Linked DNA regions of Cytobacillus luteolus. The protein of the gene in region 2 binds, or shares a complex with, the protein of the main gene of each other region. Links are inferred from orthologs where the notes say so. Each region holds a gene or a part of one and is shown on either strand. Other genes may lie near its edges. The genes, in order: J2Z26_RS07375 and J2Z26_RS03100.

Region 1 (9,488 bases), on a different replicon or contig from region 2:
GATAAAATTGCCTGCAACACAAGAGGAAAAGGATATACTGATCAAGATGATGGAATTTGTTAAAAATAGTCAGGATCCTGTAATTGCCGAGAAATATGGTCTCAGACCTGGTATTGGCCTTGCGGCTCCACAAATCAACGTTTTAAAAAGAATGATTGCAATACACGTAAGAGATGAAAATGATAAACTTATAAGCTTTGCACTTTTTAACCCTAAAATTATAAGTCATTCTATTGAAAAAAGTTACTTAACTAGTGGAGAAGGCTGCTTATCGGTTAATCGTGAAGTTCCTGGGTATGTCCCTAGGTATGCACGAATAAAAGTAAAGGCTACAACGGTTGACGGTGAGGAAGTAAATCTAAGACTTAAAGGTTTGCCAGCAATTGTTTTCCAACATGAAATTGACCATTTAAATGGTGTAATGTTTTATGACCATATTAATAAAGAAGATCCATTTGCTACGCCTGAAAATGCAATTGGAATAGAAAGATAACACAAACTTTGTAAGGCTGTACTATAAATTAATGTGACAACTCCACATCAATTTTTAATACAGCCTCTTCCTATTTAAGCAATCCTATTAATTCTAACCCATGGACAATTCCATCATCATCAACTGACTTAGTTACAATATCAGCGCGTTGCTTTATAATTTCCTCAGCATTTCCCATTGCGACACCTGTTCCTACAAAATCTAACATCTCTGCGTCGTTTAAACCATCTCCGAACGCATAGACATCTTCTCTATTCACTCCTAATGCATCCATAATCTTTTTAATCCCTTCTGCTTTAGAACCACCGTAAGGAATGATATCAGTTGAAAATTCATGCCACCTGATAAACTGAAAGGATGGAAAAGATTGAATATATTTCTCTTCCTCCTCTCTTATACAAAACAACAGAGTTTGGTAAATATCTCGATTTGCTAGAAAATCGGGTTCGTAATTTGGATGTTCAAATTTTAAGCTAGAGATGCTTTTATGTATAAACGGGTGATTTTCAACATTCGATCGCATCATTTCTGCATTCATATACACTAGGGGATGCTTATACTTTAGTGCAAAGTTCCTTAATTCATCTAATTTTTCTGGATTGAGTGGATTGGTGTATAATACCTCACCCTCAAATACAACATATTGACCATTAAAACTAACAAACGTATTAATTTCTAACTCATTTCTAAGATTTTCATACATAAATGGAGCCCTACCAGTTGCGATTGCGACGTTAATTCCTTTTCTTTTCAGAGAAAAAATAGCTTTCTTTGTACTTTCAGGCAGTTTTTTATCATGGTCTAATAGAGTACCGTCTATATCAAAAAACACTAATTTTTTTGTCATTTTTGCCACCTCAATCTTAAGCTTATATTACTTTCATAAAGCTACTTTATCAGTATCATCTTGTCAAATGATTACGTTTACTTTTACCAAATATCCCCACGATAATCATTCCTAAAAATCCATATACTAATCATGGAATTAAAAAGAAAAAAACATTAAATAAAAAATAAGTAACAAAATTAATTAAATTGACCTATGACCTATTTAACAATGGACAAGGAAGGTTTAAAATAGTAAATTAAGGAGATGATGTAATCATGCTCAAAAAGCTTCGGAAAAAGTTACTACAACATTGGACAGATATTTTAAAGAAAAAAACAATTGCTTAAACTTTCTTGATAAAAAAAGTGCCCTTCTGGACGTCCGAAGGGCCTCTTTTCTACATATTGAAATGGGAACAATATGCTAAATTTTTATCAAAAATAGAAAAAACATGAAAAACTTGTTAATTTTTTATATAATAGAACAAGTGAATCTTATAAACGGAAATTAAGGAGAGATTTGGCAAATGATTTTTAAAGTTTACTATCAAGAACAGGCAAATGAAGTTCCTGTGCGCGAAAGAACAAAAACACTTTATGTTAATGCAGATGCAGAAAGATATGTTCGTGAGAAATTAAAAGATCGTAACTACAACATTGAGTTTGTGCAACGAGTTGAAGGCGCACATCTAGCTTATGAGCAACAAAATGAAGACTATAAGGTATTGGAGATCTGATTATGAAATTTGTTAAAAATGACCAAACTGCTGTTTTCGCATTTGGGGGACTAGGCGAAATCGGTAAGAACACATATGGTGTTCAGTTTCAAGATGAAATTATTTTAATTGATGCAGGAATTAAGTTTCCTGAAGACGAGCTTTTAGGTATTGATTATGTTATTCCTGACTATAGCTACATCATTAAGAATGTGGAAAAAATAAAAGGATTATTTATTACACACGGTCACGAAGACCACATTGGAGGCATTCCGTACCTTTTACGCGAGGTAAACATACCTATTTACGGAGGTAAATTAGCACTAGGCTTAATCCGTAACAAACTAGAAGAGCATGGTTTACTTCGAACAGCTAAATTAATTGAAATCCAAGAAGACGATATTATTAAATTTAGAAAAACGTCTGTTACTTTCTTTAGAACAACACACAGTATACCTGATTCATATGGAATCGTCGTAAAAACACCACCTGGTCAGATTGTTCATACTGGGGATTTCAAATTTGATTTCACTCCTGTTGGCGAACCTGCTAACTTAACAAAGATGGCTGAGATTGGGAAAGAAGGCGTTCTTTGTTTATTATCTGACAGCACAAACAGTGAGATTCCTAATTTCACAATGTCTGAACGTCGTGTTGGGGAAAGCATTAACGATATTTTCCGTAAGGTAACAGGAAGAATTATCTTTGCGACCTTCGCATCTAATATTCACCGTCTTCAGCAGGTTGTTGAGTCTGCTGTTGCTTATGATCGTAAAGTCGCTGTTTTTGGACGCAGTATGGAAGCAGCGATAAATATTGGACAAGATTTAGGTTACATTCGATGCCCTAAGGACACATTTATTGAAGCATCACAAATAAATAGACTTCCTGCTGACAAAGTTGTCATTCTGTGTACAGGAAGCCAAGGTGAGCCAATGGCGGCCCTTTCAAGGATTGCAAATGGAACTCATCGACAAATACAAATTATTCCTGGAGACACTGTTGTATTTTCTTCTTCTCCTATTCCAGGTAACACTATAAGTGTTAGCAGAACAATCAACATGCTCTACCGTGCAGGTGCTGAGGTAATTCATGGTGCTCTAAGTGATATTCATACTTCAGGTCATGGTGGTCAGGAAGAACAAAAGCTTATGCTTCGTTTGATTAAACCTAAATACTTCATGCCTATCCACGGTGAATACCGTATGCAAAAGATGCATTCAAAGCTTGCTATCGACTGTGGAGTTTTAGAGGAAAATTGCTTCATTATGGATAATGGTGAAGTATTAGCATTAAGTGAGAATGAAGCTTCTGTAGCTGGGAAAATTCCTTCTGGGAATGTCTACATCGATGGAAGCGGAATAGGTGATATTGGTAATATCGTTTTACGTGATCGTCGTATTCTTTCAGAAGAAGGACTTGTCATTGTTGTTGTTAGCATTAACATGAAAGACTTCAAGATAGCAGCTGGACCTGATTTAATATCACGTGGATTTGTGTATATGAGAGAGTCTGGAGATTTAATCAATGATGCACAAGGCTTAATTTCTAAACACTTGAATAAAGTGATGGAACGTCGCACCACTCAATGGTCCGAAATTAAAAACGAAATTACAGATACCTTGGCACCTTTCCTTTACGAGAAAACAAAACGCCGTCCTATGATTTTACCAATCATCATGGAGGTATAAATAGAAAAAGAGACAATCTCAAATGAGGTTGTCTCTTTTTTCATCTATTTTCACTCACCGATCATTGTTTTTTCGAATCGGTCGATATCTACATCTGCCCCTATTACAATGAGGATATCACCTTTTCTAATTACTTCAGTAGCTTGTGGGGAAACAATGATATCCTTACCCCGTTTGAATGCAACAATGTTTATACCAAATTTTGCTCGAATGTCTAGACTTATTAATGTATGACCATCAAGCCTTTGACTAGCAACAATCTCGACTATACTGTGTTCATCTGATAGCTCCAAGTAGTCCAAGACATTATTAGACATGATACTATGAGCAATACGTTTACCCATGTCTCGCTCAGGGTGAACAATCTGATCAGCCCCTATTTTATTTAAGACTTTTTCATGATAATCATTTTGAGCTTTAACTGTAATATGTTTTACCCCAAGCTCTTTCAAAATTAAAGTCGTTAGGATACTAGCTTGAATATTGTCTCCAATCGCTACGATGACATGGTCAAAGTTACGGATTCCTATACTTTTTAAAACGGATTCATCAGTAGAATCACCAACAACAGCATGCGATGCTATCGAAGAAAATTCATTCACCTTTTCCTCTATAACATCCATGGCCATAACTTCCATTCCCTCTTCACTAAGGGCTCTACATATACTTCCACCAAAACGGCCTAACCCTATTACTGCAAACTCTTTTTTCATAATTAAAACCCCCGAATTTGTCGCTGACTAGTATAATAAGATGGTACTAATTTTACCACAGAATAGAGGGAAAAGTATGCATTAAACAAAAAAGCCGAGATTAATCTCCCGACTTTTGTTGTTCCTCACGTATCTTTTGTCTAGCCATTTTTCTCATAAAAAGGTAAACGACAAATCCAAGCAATCCTAGTAATAAAAGGATTGGTGAATTCCCAATTAAGAAAACAAAGAAACCGGAAACAGCACCTAAAATAAAGTTAATGCTGTCCATAAACTGCTTTTTTGTCTTATCCCATGTGTTCAGTCCACTACCATCTATTTCTGGTACAATTACCTTGTTTTCATACAATGTCATCGAAACAGTCGATAAGTTCGCCTGGTTCTCAAGGTAGTTCATTCTCCCCTTGATTTGTTCAATTTCTTCTTGCACAACAGCTAAATCGGATGATATTTGTAGTAGATCTTTTGTTTCTTTTGCATCTCTCATAAATTGAAGCAATCTTTCCTCAACAACCTCTTTAGACTTTAATCTTGATCCCAGATCTACATATTCCTCTGTTACATCTTGCCCGGTTATGTTTTGGTGGTTAACTTTTTCACTCATTTCCCCTACTTGCGAAATAAACGAATTGAAGAGAGATTCTGGAACTCGAACCGTTAGTCTCCCTTCCATTTGGTTTTCACCATGGTTATACACATTAGACTCAACAATGTAGCCATTCATTTCATTTACGAGTAGCTCAATTTTACTGTGAACGGATTTATAATCTTTCACTTCTAATTGAAGATCCGCATGATAAATAACCATTCTACTTTGTTGATTACTCTTATTCGAATCAGTGACACCCTTATTTTTTCCATCAGCTAATCTATTTTGCTCCATCTTAGCCTCTGCTGGAGCTTCCTCTGAAGTTGCCATATCCATCGAAGTTTTACTATTCTCCGTTGATTCTGAAGCACCACCACTACACGCTGCCAGAATTAAGCCAAAAGAAAGAATAACAAGGGTTATTACTAACTTATATTTGTTCATCTCAACACCCCTAGTCCCTTTATGATATAGACGATTGAGCAATAAGAAATGTTACAATCTTCTTAAATTTTAAAAACGGGAGATGTAATATCTCCCGTTCAAGTTTTCTTACCCTACGTCTAACATTTTAAATTGTGATTTGACTAGGTTGTGATATTGGCCTTGTAATTTCATCAATTGATCGTGTGAACCTTGCTCTATAATTTGACCATGATCAAGCACGATAATATTATCAGAATCACGAATGGTAGATAGTCGATGCGCAATAATAATTGCTGTTCTACCTTTTAGCAATTTTTTAAGTGCAGTTTGAATTTTAACCTCAGACTCTGTATCAATGCTAGCTGTAGCCTCATCAAGAATGAGGATTCTTGGATCAGCTAGTAATGCACGTGCAAATGAAAGTAGTTGTCGTTCTCCTACTGATAATATATTTCCTCGCTCTTCTACTTCAGTTTCGAAGCCCTTTGGTAGTCTTGCAATAAATGAGTCAGCGCCTACTGCCGTTGCAGCCTCAATTACTTCTTCATCTGTTGCATCTGGTCGACCGAAGCGAATATTTTCCATGATAGTCCCTGAAAATATAAATGTATCTTGTAGAACAACACTTATTTGTGTTCTAACACTTGCAACAGATAAGTCTTTTACATTATAACCATCAATTTTAACATCACCCGCTGTCGCATCGTAAAAACGGCTAATTAAGTTAGCAATTGTTGTTTTACCTGAACCTGTATGTCCAACTAAGGCAACAGTTTGCCCCGCTTCCATCGTTAAGGAAACACCTTTTAATGCTTTTCGTTTTTCATCATAAGAGAATTCGACCTTATCAAATTCAATTTTACCTTTCATATCTGTAAGCGAAACAGCATCGTCTTTTTCTGAAACAATCGGCTTTTCATCTAAGAATTCAAAAATACGTTCAGATGAAGCCATTCCCATTAGTAATTGGTTATAAACTTGACCTAAACGAGAAATTGGTTCCCAGAACATTCCTAAGTAAAATGCGAATGAAACAAATACCCCAATGGTTACACCACTATCTGGGTTTTGAATAAGCATTGCTCCAAACCAAATTAAAATTGCAGTACCGATTGCGTTAGACATCTCAACAAATGGTCTAAACATCGCATTTTTCTGAGTAGCATCTCTCCAGCTTTCATATGTCTCTGTGTTAACGCCATCAAAGAAAGCCATATTTTCTTTTTCTTGTGTGAATGACTGTGTAACACGAATTCCCTGAATGCTTTCATTTAAATGAGAATTAAGCTTTGCCTGCTTAATACGTACTGTTTGCCAAGAACGTCTTATTTTTTTACGTAAACTTGTTGAAATGAAAAACATAATCGGAAGTATAATTAAGATCGCAATCGTTAACTCTGGACTTAATGCAAATAAGATAACGAAAATTCCTATTAATAATAAGAAATCCATGAGTAGGTTAATGACCCCGCTCGTAAATAATTCCTGTAAGGAGTTTATATCATTCATAATTCGAACTAGGATAGATCCTGCTGATCGTTGATCAAAAAAGCGATGTGAAAGTCCTTGAACATGAGTAAATAAATGTTTACGTAAATCATAGATTACGTTTTGTCCAAGTAGGTTCATATACCGAATACGGAATGTATTTGCTAAATAAGATAAGAAATAAAGACCAGCAATAATTAAGACTAGTTTTATTAATAAATCTGAATCTTTATTTGCAATCGCATGGTCCATTGTATATACACCAATAAGGATTGGTACAATTAAACGGACAGCTGTTGCAACAATTACTGTTAAAAATGCTAATGGTAATAGACTCTTAGAATAGGGCTTCATATAGCTAAATAGTCTGGCCATTTGCTTCCAGTTAAAAGGCTTCTCGATTACTTGATCTGTTGAGTATTGAAATCGATCTAGTTTATTTCGTTTTTCCTTCTTTTCATTCATGTTGTTCACCTACCTCATCCTGTTTGTGATTGAAGCACCGTTTTTTGATCTTTGTATTGAATATCATAAATACGTTTATAAGGTCCCTCATTTTTTACTAACTCTTCATGTGTTCCACGTTCAACGATTACACCTTGATCTAGTACAAGAATTTCATCTGCATGTTTAAGAGATGAAATACGGTGAGCAATAATGAATGTTGTACGACCTTTCATTACTTCTTTTAATGCTCCTTGAATCTTAAATTCAGTTTTCATATCTACCGCACTTGTTGCATCATCCAAAATAAGAATACTAGGGTCAATACAAATGGACCTTGCAATAGCAATACGTTGTTTTTGACCTCCAGATAATCCCATACCACGCTCACCTAACATCGTGTCATAACCATCTGGTAGCTCCATAATAAATTCGTGAGCATCCGCTCGTTTTGCTGCATCAATAATATCCTCCATGGATGCATCTGGGTTACCGTATGCAATATTGGCTTTTATCGATGATGAGAAAAGAAAAGATTCCTGTAAAACAAAACCAATATTATTACGTAAAGTATGTAGAGAGTAATCTCTTACATCTTTACCATCAATTAAAATTTGTCCACTAGTAGGTTCATAGAATCGTGTAATTAGCTGAGTAATACTAGTTTTACCTGACCCTGTTGCCCCAATCAAACCAATAACTTTACCTGGTTCCGCATTGAAGGTAACATTTGATAAGGCTTTTTCATCATCTTCTGTGTAGTTTAAGGTAACATCCTTGAATTCCACATGTCCTAGTAAGCGGTCTTTTTTGATAGGATTTTGTTTTTCAACAATATCCTCCTCTGCTTCTAAGATTTCTAAAAGCCTTTCTCCTGATGCTTTTGATTGTGAAAACATGTTAATAACGAACCCTAAGTTCATGATTGGCCACATAATGTACCAAACTAAACTAAAGAAAGCAACTAACTCCCCTGGTGTAACCTGATTATTTATAACTAAATAACCACCAAATGAGAGTAAGGTCACAACACAGATGTTACCGATAAACTCCATTAACGGAAAATACTTAGCCCAAACATTGGATGTCTTCAGATAATGATCCTTATAATCAGTATTTGAATCATTAAACTTATTAATCTCAAAACCTTCTCTTGATAGAGACTTTACCGTGTTAATACCACTTATATTTTCTTGAACCTTCGTATTAAGTCTTCCAAATGACTTCCTAATGCCTCGGAAAGCTGGATGGACTGTTTTATCAAACTTATACACAGCCACCGCCAAGAAAGGTAAAGAAGCAATGGTTACTAATGTTAAAGGCACTGAATAATAAAACATAACACTAAAGCTAATTCCAAGTAATAGTACAAAACGAATTAACTCCGCAAAGCCAAAGGATAGGAAGAAACGAAACCCTTCAACATCTGCTGTTAAACGAGACATTAAATCACCGGTTTTTGCATTATCATAGTACTTAAATGGTAAAAATTGAAGTTTTTCATAAAGAGAATTACGAAGTGAATAGACAGACTTAATTCCAAACATATCACCTAGGTATTGGTTAAAATAAGTCGCAATTCCCTTTATAATCATAATACCAACAAAACCTAATGCTAAATATGGCACATATTGGTATTGCCCACCCCGTATAACATCATCGATTGTAAATTGAAGAACAATCGGATATACAACTGTAATCGCAGTTACGATAAGTAGGAATGAAATTGACCAAATAAAATACCGCTTATATGGCCAGTAGAACATTTTGAGTTTCTTAAAGGTTTCCATTATAAGCCCCCTCCATACGATGTGAATTTTTTGTGAACTGTAACACGTATATATAAATATATCGAGTTTCGAAATAAATTTCCAGTGAATTGTGAGAAAATGTTGAATTTTTTTGGCAAATTGGAAATATAGTTCATTTCTAGTTTCTAGTTTAAGGAAGTTTCTGCCTATTTTCATCAACTACTAGACTGATTAATGTCTAAGACTTTTGGTGTAGAAACAAAAAAGATCGATCCTAATGGGTCGATCTTTTTATTGTTATTCAGCTTTTTCGTTTTCTTCTAATACACGGTTTACGCGCTTTGTTAGC
Region 2 (9,617 bases):
AGTAACTTTACGAAAATATGAAAATATACCCAACGGACTTACAAAGGTTCCTCTTCTATTAGACGATTTACCAATGAATGAAAAAAACCAGTATAAAATACCCTATACTGGCCTCAACTTCTATAGTTTAAATTTACTAATCATTGAATTTAGTTGATCAGCTAAGTCTGATAATGTCTCTGCACTTCCTGCAATCAGTTCCATTGAACCATTTGTTTCTTGAACTGATGCTGACGTTTGTTCAATTCCTGCAGCCGCTTGCTCCGAGACAGAAGCAATAGTTTCAATTGATTGATTCATTTTAACTGTACTATCTGAAATCGTAGCAAGATTATTTGAGATATCATGTATATCACCTGATATTGTCTTTACTGCTAAATTTATCTCTTTAAATGTATGACCCGTATCCTCAATTTGCAGTGTACCTTGTTCTACCTGCTTGTATCCAGCTTGTAAGGAGTTTGCAACCTCATTAGATTCATTTTGAATACTTGAGACAATTTCTCGAATATCCTTAACTGAGTGTGCAACTTGCTCTGCAAGCTTTCTTACCTCATCTGCAACAACAGCAAAGCCTCTACCATGCTCGCCCGCTCTTGCTGCCTCAATCGCTGCATTCAAAGCCAACAAATTCGTTTGCTCAGCAATCTCTCGAATGACTTGTACAAGTGTAGATATTTGCTTCGTTTGCTCATCGAGTCCTTTAACTTTGCTAACTGAGGCTTTCATAAGTTCATTTATTTTGCTCATTTGCGAGGTTGATAAATTCATAGCCTCATTTCCTCTTTCTGTAAGCTCTAAAACAGCTAGGGATGACTTATGAACTCTAGTACCACTTTCATTTGCGGTTCTAATTTTTGTAACATACTCCTCCATCATTTGTGCTAGTAAAGAAGATGAATGTGCCTGCTCCTCCGCACCTGTGGACAATTCTTGCATGGTTGATGCAACCTGTTGACTTGCTGCTCTCACCTCAGATGATGTAGAGGTTAGCTCAGTACTTTTGTCTGTTACATGTGAAGAGACAGATAAAATTTCCTGAATCATCGCTTGAAGGCTTTCTCTCATCGTGTCAATTGATTGACCTAGCATTCCGATCTCATCTTTTGAAGTAGAGTTTATTGAATCTACATTCAGGTTTCCTCTTGCTATCTCCTCCGATGTTTTAATGAGCTTAGTAAATTGTTTCTTCAGCATTCTACCTATTACTAGTATGCTGATTGTTCCTAAGATTCCTGAAACTAGGATAGAAGCTACAAGAATAAGGATTGTTGACGCAACACTTGCGCCAACAGATTCCACTGCTTTTTCACTATCCATTTTCAATTGACCTCTTAAATCAGTAAGCATTATGACCGTATTGCTAATGATTTCATTAGCCTCATTACTAGCCTTCATGGAATCAAGTGCTTTCTGGGCCTTTACAGCAGGCATGACATCCTCTGCGAATAATTGGATTAACTCTCGTTGATTTGCTACTACTTTATTAAACATAATCACATGGTTTTCATTGACTAATTGGGGTCTAATTTCTTGCTCTAAAGTAGAAAACTGTGTGGTTAACTCTTGGAAAGAGGTAACGTGTTTAATATTGCTATTAGCTATGTAAATACTAATTTCACTTCCAAGCTGTTGAAACACTGATGCCATTTCGGTAATAGCAATTGAGTTATCTGCACTTTTTTCTACTTCAGTCATTTTTTCTTGTACCGATGATAACTGTAAGAAAATAATGATTGCTGATATACTAAACAAGAAAAGAGTAAGCGTAAAGGCTGCACCATATTTTTGTCCTAATCTTAGGTTTTTCCAGCCTACAAACTTCCTTTTCACTTTTTTAGGCTTAGGAGCTTTCATGTTATTTTGTGATTTATGCTTCTTCTCCTTTGATAGTCTAGTTATAAATTTCAACAAACCCTACCCCCTTCTTACGACAATTTCAAACATAAGTTCAAATTATCAAACTATTATTTCTATTCATTATAAATTAAATTGTCGAATAAGGAAATATATTCAGTCATATTTTCCTATTATTCTATCTTTTTCTTTTATAGTGGAAATTTATAACTAAATAAACACCTATGGAGAATCTTACTATCCAATAGGTGATTTTGGTAACTTTCTTACCTTCATTATTCTTTGGTGTATACCCTTTATAATAGCAGCTACAATAATAAAGCTTATAAATGAATACCAATGTTCCCACCGATACATTTTAAATAAATCAAAATGAACAAAGATAACTTCTATTACAAATGAAAACACGGCACCAACTATAATTGACCAAAACATATACACCTTAAAGGTTGCCGTATATTGATAAATAAACATATACACTACGGGAACAATTGTAAGATCAGCAGGGATTAAAGGAGGAATAGTGGGGAAGAGCTTTCTTGGATAAGACCATAACATCCATGTAGAACTGATTTCATCTATAACCGTAGCAAGAATCATCCAAAGCATGCCAAAGAGGATGATCTCTTGAAATCTAGATCGATCAACATATTTATACCATATGATCCAGGGAATAAGGGCTGCAGCAAGTAATACCAACCACGCAGGAGTAAATAAAGAGTTTTCTAACCAATACTGAAGTTCTAACTCCAATAATGTCTTCTGGTAGTTTTCAATTTTTTCATAGCTCATATGATACCTCCCTACTAACGCTTTTCAATAGGAACCGAAAACGGGACATCAAATGCATTCATTAAAAAAACAATTATAATAATTGATAATACGTATGTAAGAAGTGGTCTTGTATGATGCAAACGAATCAAATAATACATTGTAAAATAAAAAGGAACTTCCATCCAATATTTCCAACCCCTGTTAAGCACTATAAAACCGAATAGTAACACGATCCCCTCCACAATGAGGGAAAGCACAACCCATTTTGAAATATAAGTGAACTGTTTTTTCATCTTGGTCTCATAAGGGTAGCCGGTTAAAAACAGTAATGCTATACCCGGGAGAACAATAAAGGAATAAACAAGATCTGTACTATTATGGTGAAACAAAAAATCCGGTTTATACTCCCATAATAAATATCCTGCACATAAGCAGTTATATAGGAGATTGCAAATTACAACATATAAAAGAGTTGGATGATAATGTCTCCAATTTTTCCAGTCAGCCTTCCAATACACTGCCAATAGGACAGCTATAGTTATTCCTACATGCATATTATTTCCTCCAGATAATTCTCATATTGTTAGTATGTAAAATACTGGATAATATATTCTAGGAATTAATTACCATTTTTTTCCTCTTTACCCAATACTTGATGAGGACAATCATACTATCTTTTTTCCGTTCTCACGTTTTTATCCCTACTTTATTGTCTAAAATATGATAGAATAATGGTTTGTACAGTTAGACTTTTCTGCCCTAGAAATGAGGAAAAAAAATGAATATTGTTGTAAGTACATTAAATGCAAAATACATTCATACGAGTTTATCGATTCGATGCTTAAAGGCGTATGCTGCCCCTGAATTTGATATTTCGCTCGCCGAATATACAATTAAAGACCCGGTCATGAATATCGTTACTGACCTTTATAGTAAAAAACCAGATATTATTGGTTTTAGTTGTTATATTTGGAACATTGAAGAGACGATTAAGGTTATAAAAATGTTAAAAAAAATTGACTCTTCACTTACTATTGTCATTGGTGGTCCTGAGGTTACCTATGATGTAAGAGAATGGCTTGAGCGCATACCAGAGGTTGATTATATTGTTATTGGTGAAGGCGAGGAAACCTTCAAACAACTTCTCTTTAAATTACAGAGTCAAGAAAGCGTGAAAGAAGTTAGTGGCCTAGCTTTTAAAGAAAATGACCAATATATAATTAATCCACAAAGGAATAAATTAGATTTAAAAGAAGTCCCATCTCCATTCCGCTTTGAAGAGGATATCCCACAGCTATCAAAACGTGTCACTTATATTGAAACGAGCAGAGGCTGCCCATTTAGTTGCCAATTCTGTTTGTCTTCGATCGAAGTTGGCGTTCGTTACTTTGACCGTGAAAAAGTAAAAGATGATATCCGATACCTAATGGACAATGGAGCCAAAACGATTAAGTTCGTAGACCGTACGTTCAATATTAGTCGAAGTTATGCTATGGAGATGTTCCAATTTTTAATTGATGAGCATCGCCTAGGTACTGTGTTTCAGTTTGAAATTACAGCAGACATTATGAGACCTGAGGTTATTGAATTTTTAAATGAGAATGCACCTGCAGGATTATTCCGTTTTGAAATTGGTGTTCAATCAACGAATGATGCAACGAATGAATTAGTAATGAGGAAACAAAACTTTAGTAAACTTAAACGGACAGTGACCCTTGTTAAAGATGGCGGAAAAATTGATCAGCATCTAGATTTAATAGCTGGACTTCCCCAAGAGGATTATCATTCCTTCCGTCAAACATTTAATGATGTGTTTGAAATGCGACCTGAAGAGCTACAGCTAGGATTTTTAAAGATGCTACGTGGGACAGGCTTACGCCTACGTGCAAAGGACCATGGATATGTTTATATGGATCATTCACCATATGAAATCCTACGAAACAATATCCTTCCGTTTGAGGATATCATTCGTATTAAGCAAGTTGAAGACGTGCTAGAAAAATACTGGAATGATCATAGAATGGATGCAACTATCGAATATTTGGTAACAAAAGTGTTTGAAACTCCTTTTGATTTCTTCCAGCAATTTGGGGCTTATTGGGAGGAACAAGGTTGGTCAAGAATTGGCCATCAACTAGAGGACCTATTTAAAAGGCTTCACGATTTTATGGCTTCAATGGATGTGGAGAACATTTCAATCATTGAAGGTTTTATGAAATATGATTATCTCAAGAATCATAAGTACAAGCCTAGAAAACCATGGTGGACAGATATGATGACGAAGGAATCTAGATCTTCTCATTATCGAAACATCCTTGAAAATCCTTCAATTTTAGGTGAAGCGTATTTAGAGCTTAACCTATCTGAAAAAGATATATTTAAGCACACTGTTTTAGAGACATTGCCGTTTGATTTAGGTGAGTATTTGCAATCTGGAGAAATTATAGACACAGAAACAATGATGCTTGTGTATTATGATCCGTATGAACCTCATGCTGAAATATTCACTACAAATATGAGTAATACAATCTTATAGTAGGTCTTCCTTGAGAAGCTGACTCAATAAATGAGTCAGCTTTTTTATCTTACTTTTTCTTATCTTGCTTCTTTTTTTGATTAGTATCTGCTAAAAGTTCATAAGCTTTGGCTGAATTGGGGTCTCCCATTTCATGTCCAAATTCTTCTTTTAGCAAATCCTTAGACATTACATGGTTGTTATCGCCAGCATGCTTCTTGTGCTTAACTTCTTTTCTCATCGTCTATTCTCCTGTGCTATTGCCTTTTTTTGAATTTCGATTTGCACCTTTGGCAGGATTTTCATAACGGGCCTCTGCAGAAAATTCTGTGTCTGGCAGGCTTTCTGTTGGTGTGAATGCTGATTTTCTTGCTGCGTCTCTAGCAACTTTTCGCTTCATTTGGATTCCCCCTATGGTAATAATAATGAGATGAACTCACCACTAGTTTGTCCATATTCGACTCATATATTTATTTCATATGCTCATACTAAAATTGAATCCTATATGGAGAGTGGTGATACCATGGCAAAAAAGAAAAATGAAGAAAAGCTTGAGATTGATTCACCAATATTAGATGAAACACAACCACATCAAATAAGTGCTCCTTCCTTTAAAGGAACAGGCATTAAAATGCAAGAACCCTTTGTAAACGAGCATGGGGTAGTTATTGGAGATAGCTTTTATGATTCACCTAATTCCCCATTAAATAATTGGAGCGATGAGGTTGATCCATCTATCATGGCAGGAGACGAATGGGTACATCCCACGAATGACATTGGCTGGAATACAACAGAAAACCGTGAACTTCTTGAAAGTAAAAAACCTCCAAAAGGTGTTCCATTTATGCACCCTGACAAGGATGTTGGATACGGTAAAGATTAAAAAGAAAAGATGGAGTTTTATTAATTATTTTAGCCCCAATCAAAATTTGATTGGGGCTATTTTTTATATATTAACTTGTTTGTTTCGGCTTAATTGCAAAGAGACTAATAATTCCAGCAAAAATACAAATTGCCGTTGTACTATAAAACATTAATAAACGGGAATTTTCCATTAAGATAGCAAATACAGGTGGGCCAACAGCTACACCTATAAAGCGCATTGAACTATAAATAGACGTAATGGTTCCACGTTGAGACTTTTCAATTCCTTCTGTTAAAAAGGCATCTAAACATGGTAGGGCCATTCCAATTCCGATTCCACACAAGAAGAATACAGAAAGTAAATACCATAAGTTTTCTGAAAAGCTGATGATGAAGACCCCTGTTGCTAAAAATACAAGACCTATAAAAGTTAGCCATTTCATTAATACTTTATTCTTGCTTATCTTCTTCCCTGTAATAAAGGATGCTAGGCATAATGAGGCAAGAGGGATAGCCAATATTAACCCCTTCTTCAAACCATCAATCCCATAGTTATCTTCCAATGTACTTGATAAATAAAAAAGGACGCCAAATAAAACGTACATTAGTATGCAGCCAATCGCAAAAACTGCGTATATCCAACGTCCTTTTTCGAGAAAAATATCCTTAATTTTACTGATAAATTCACCAAAATGAGGTGGCTCCTCTGTTGTATCAGGTGTTTTTACTAGAAAAGTCATTAACAGAATGGAAATGAAACAAAACACCGGGAATGCAAGAAAGGGCGAGTACCATAAAAAACTAGCTAATGCAGCCCCAAGTATAGGACTTAGCACCTTCCCAAACGTATTTGACGTTTCTATTACACCTAATGAACTACTGACTTCATCTTCATCACGAAACATATCACCAACTAAAGGCATAACAATAGGCGCTGCTCCTGCTGCTCCTACCCCTTGAAAAATCCGACCAATTAAAACGAAAGTATAAGGATTATCTGCAGTCCACGTACCCCATGCTGCGATGATTCCGCCTATCCCAGCTATTATGAGACTTGGTATAATAACCTTTTTCCTCCCGATTCGATCTGATAAATAACCTGCTACCGGAATTAAAAATATCGCAACAACGGAATACAGTGTAATGATCATGCTTGATTGCAAAGAACTAATTCCGAGCTTTTTCTCAAACAAAGGCAACACTGGAATTAACATAGAGTTTCCTAACGTCATAATTAATGGAATGGATGCAATTGAAATGATAGCCCAGCTTTTTCCATTATGTTTCTTCTTGTTTGCTAACCGCTTTTTATAGGATAGTTCTTTCGTATATTCCATTTTTAATCCTTCCTTATCACATTACATTAACCTTCTTACTATTTGTCTTTATGACTGTTTTTATTTTGTCATAAAAAGGAAACGACCCAATAGCTTGGATCGTTTCCTCAAAAGATTACCCGATAATTACTCTTTCCTTTGGATAATGATAATTCACTTCTGCCCCTTTAGTTCCTAATAAGAACAAGAAGGTTAATATCCCAACTCTTCCTATAAACATATTGAGAATGATTAAACATTTTCCAATAATACTTAGATCAGGGGTAATCCCCATTGAGAGACCAACAGTTCCGAAGGCTGAACAAACTTCAAAAACAATTTCGATTAAGGAATGGTTATGTTCAGTAATTGATAAAATGATGATTGAAACTGAACAAATAATAAATGCCATCATCGTTACAACTAATGACTTAATAATATCATCCTCATGTAATTCACGTTTGAATATTTTGATTGATTTCTTACCTCTTGCAAAATGAAACAGAAATAACAAATTTAAGGCAAAGGTGGTTGTGCGAATTCCACCTCCGACTGAACTTGGTGAAGCACCTATGAACATCAATCCACAAATCACAAGAAGAGTCGGAAGAGTAAATTCACTTACATCCATCGTAGCTAACCCGCCGCTTCTTGTTGTCACTGATTGAAACAGTGCATAGAAAAAGGATTCGTGCCACGATCTACCTGCAAAGAAATGATTAAATTCCAAGATAAGAATAAGCAATGTTCCGCTTACGATTAACCCCAAAAATGTAATCGTCGTTAACTTTGTGAAAAGAGTAAAACGAAAGCGACCATTTTTTTGACTAAGAAAATCCTTTACCTCTATTAGAACAGGGAACCCTATTGCTCCCAGTGTAATTAAGATGATTGTTATAAATTGAACAAAATAATCATTTGCGAACGGAATCATTGAGGCTCCCGTAATATCGAATCCTCCATTGGTTGTCGCACTCACAGATGCAAAAAAACCTTGATAAAAAGCCTCTTCCCACGTTGGATAGTATTTTTTGAAGTATGTACCAAGTATCAAAGTACCAATGGCTTCTATTAACAAAATAATTACGATAATAGACTTTAGTAGTTTAACTAATCCTGATAAATTTGACTGGTTTTGATCAACTTGGATTAACCTTCGTTCTCTTAATCCAATCTTTCTTCCGATGACTAGGTATATAAACGTTCCAAGGGTCATAATCCCAATCCCGCCAAATTGTAAGACAAATGCTAAAATAAATACCCCTTGTACACTAAAGGTATCTGCAATTGAAACAGTAGATAACCCAGTTACACTAACCGCACTTGCAGCAGTAAAAAGAGCATCCATAAAAGACAGGTCTACACCAGGCTTATGCGCTATAGGTAGGGAAATTAAGGCAACAGCCACTGAAACTGCAATAAAATAGAAGGTTACGATTAGCTGTGCTGGAGTAAGCGTATGTAAAAATTTTAAAACCTTTTTAAACATCTATTCTGTCAGTCCTTTTAATCTTATTATTTTCCTACTATAACACAAAGAATCTACAGTTAGTACAGGGAGCTTCTATATATAGGATTGTTTTTTATGGTTCTTTTTATTAATTTTGACAGAAACTTGTGTTTTTGCATGTGCCCCAAGGTTATTTTTTGTTGTATAAAATTTCATTTCCCTCTGCTTATGACAATCTTCCTAGGAGGAAAATCCCCCCACAAATCAGACTAATTATCCACTAAAAATACATTAATTTTCACAATACACAGAATTTTAAAACTCTGTTAATGTTATTTATAGAGCGTAAGGCCTTACAGACTCTAAATCACTGATTGGAGATGAGTCAATGTTAAAAAAAGTGTTTGCTACACTTACCACTGCGGCACTAGTTGCTTCTTTAGCCATCCAGGCTCCAGCACCCGCTTCGTCCTCAGAGACAAACGAATTAGAGTTGATTGGTGTAGAAATGCTGCATCATGTAAAAAAAACACCCAGTTTGGGGAAGGCTGAGTTTTTAATCAATACGTCAAATGTGCACATACCACCAGGCATTAAGAAAAAACTGGAAAAAGTCCCTGAAGACAATAATTTACATGTTCTTCAGTTTAACGGCCCTGTTACTGAGCAAGATTTAAAAGATCTAGAGAGTTTAGGCATTGAGGTCTTAGACTACATTCCTGATTTTGCTTTTACAGTAAAAGCTGAAGAACATGAGCTAGAAAATCTGACAAGCCTACCTAAAGTTGACTCAGTTACACCTTACTTACCTTTATATAAGTTTGATCCACAACTTTTTTCA

The links.
Region 1: J2Z26_RS03100 (region 2) and J2Z26_RS07375 share a complex: the UniProt entries of both Bacillus subtilis proteins name them as parts of the ktrCD complex. The link is inferred for Cytobacillus luteolus from one-to-one orthologs.

Annotation. Positions count from the first base shown.
Region 1 is NZ_JAGGKM010000002.1:500,565-510,052, forward strand. Bases 2,611-5,459 are described here. They hold J2Z26_RS07375 (potassium channel family protein), read right to left. Parts: upstream 4,442-5,459; coding sequence 3,779-4,441; downstream 2,611-3,778. Other genes in these bases: rnjA (ribonuclease J1), read left to right, coding at 2,611-3,728; J2Z26_RS07380 (DUF4349 domain-containing protein), read right to left, coding at 4,542-5,459. Outside these bases: def (peptide deformylase), read left to right, coding at 1-493; J2Z26_RS07360 (Cof-type HAD-IIB family hydrolase), read right to left, coding at 564-1,340; J2Z26_RS07365 (DNA-dependent RNA polymerase subunit epsilon), read left to right, coding at 1,849-2,058; more of rnjA, read left to right, coding at 2,061-2,610; more of J2Z26_RS07380, read right to left, coding at 5,460-5,474; J2Z26_RS07385 (ABC transporter ATP-binding protein), read right to left, coding at 5,583-7,409; J2Z26_RS07390 (ABC transporter ATP-binding protein), read right to left, coding at 7,424-9,178; J2Z26_RS07395 (TlpA disulfide reductase family protein), read right to left, coding at 9,437-9,488. UniProt on the Bacillus subtilis protein: Catalytic subunit of the KtrCD potassium uptake transporter. The 2 major potassium transporter complexes KtrAB and KtrCD confer resistance to both suddenly imposed and prolonged osmotic stress.
Region 2 is NZ_JAGGKM010000001.1:597,885-607,501, reverse strand. What follows is about bases 6,640-9,617. They hold J2Z26_RS03100 (TrkH family potassium uptake protein), read right to left. Parts: upstream 8,816-9,617; coding sequence 7,463-8,815; downstream 6,640-7,462. Other genes in these bases: J2Z26_RS03095 (S8 family serine peptidase), read left to right, coding at 9,165-9,617; J2Z26_RS03105 (bacillibactin exporter BcbE), read right to left, coding at 6,640-7,347. Also shown: J2Z26_RS03140 (methyl-accepting chemotaxis protein), read right to left, coding at 121-1,914; J2Z26_RS03135 (CBO0543 family protein), read right to left, coding at 2,095-2,649; J2Z26_RS03130 (CBO0543 family protein), read right to left, coding at 2,664-3,185; J2Z26_RS03125 (B12-binding domain-containing radical SAM protein), read left to right, coding at 3,410-5,167; J2Z26_RS03120 (hypothetical protein), read right to left, coding at 5,217-5,387; J2Z26_RS03115 (hypothetical protein), read right to left, coding at 5,391-5,546; J2Z26_RS03110 (DUF3905 domain-containing protein), read left to right, coding at 5,670-6,029; more of J2Z26_RS03105, read right to left, coding at 6,100-6,639. UniProt on the Bacillus subtilis protein: Integral membrane subunit of the KtrCD potassium uptake transporter. The 2 major potassium transporter complexes KtrAB and KtrCD confer resistance to both suddenly imposed and prolonged osmotic stress.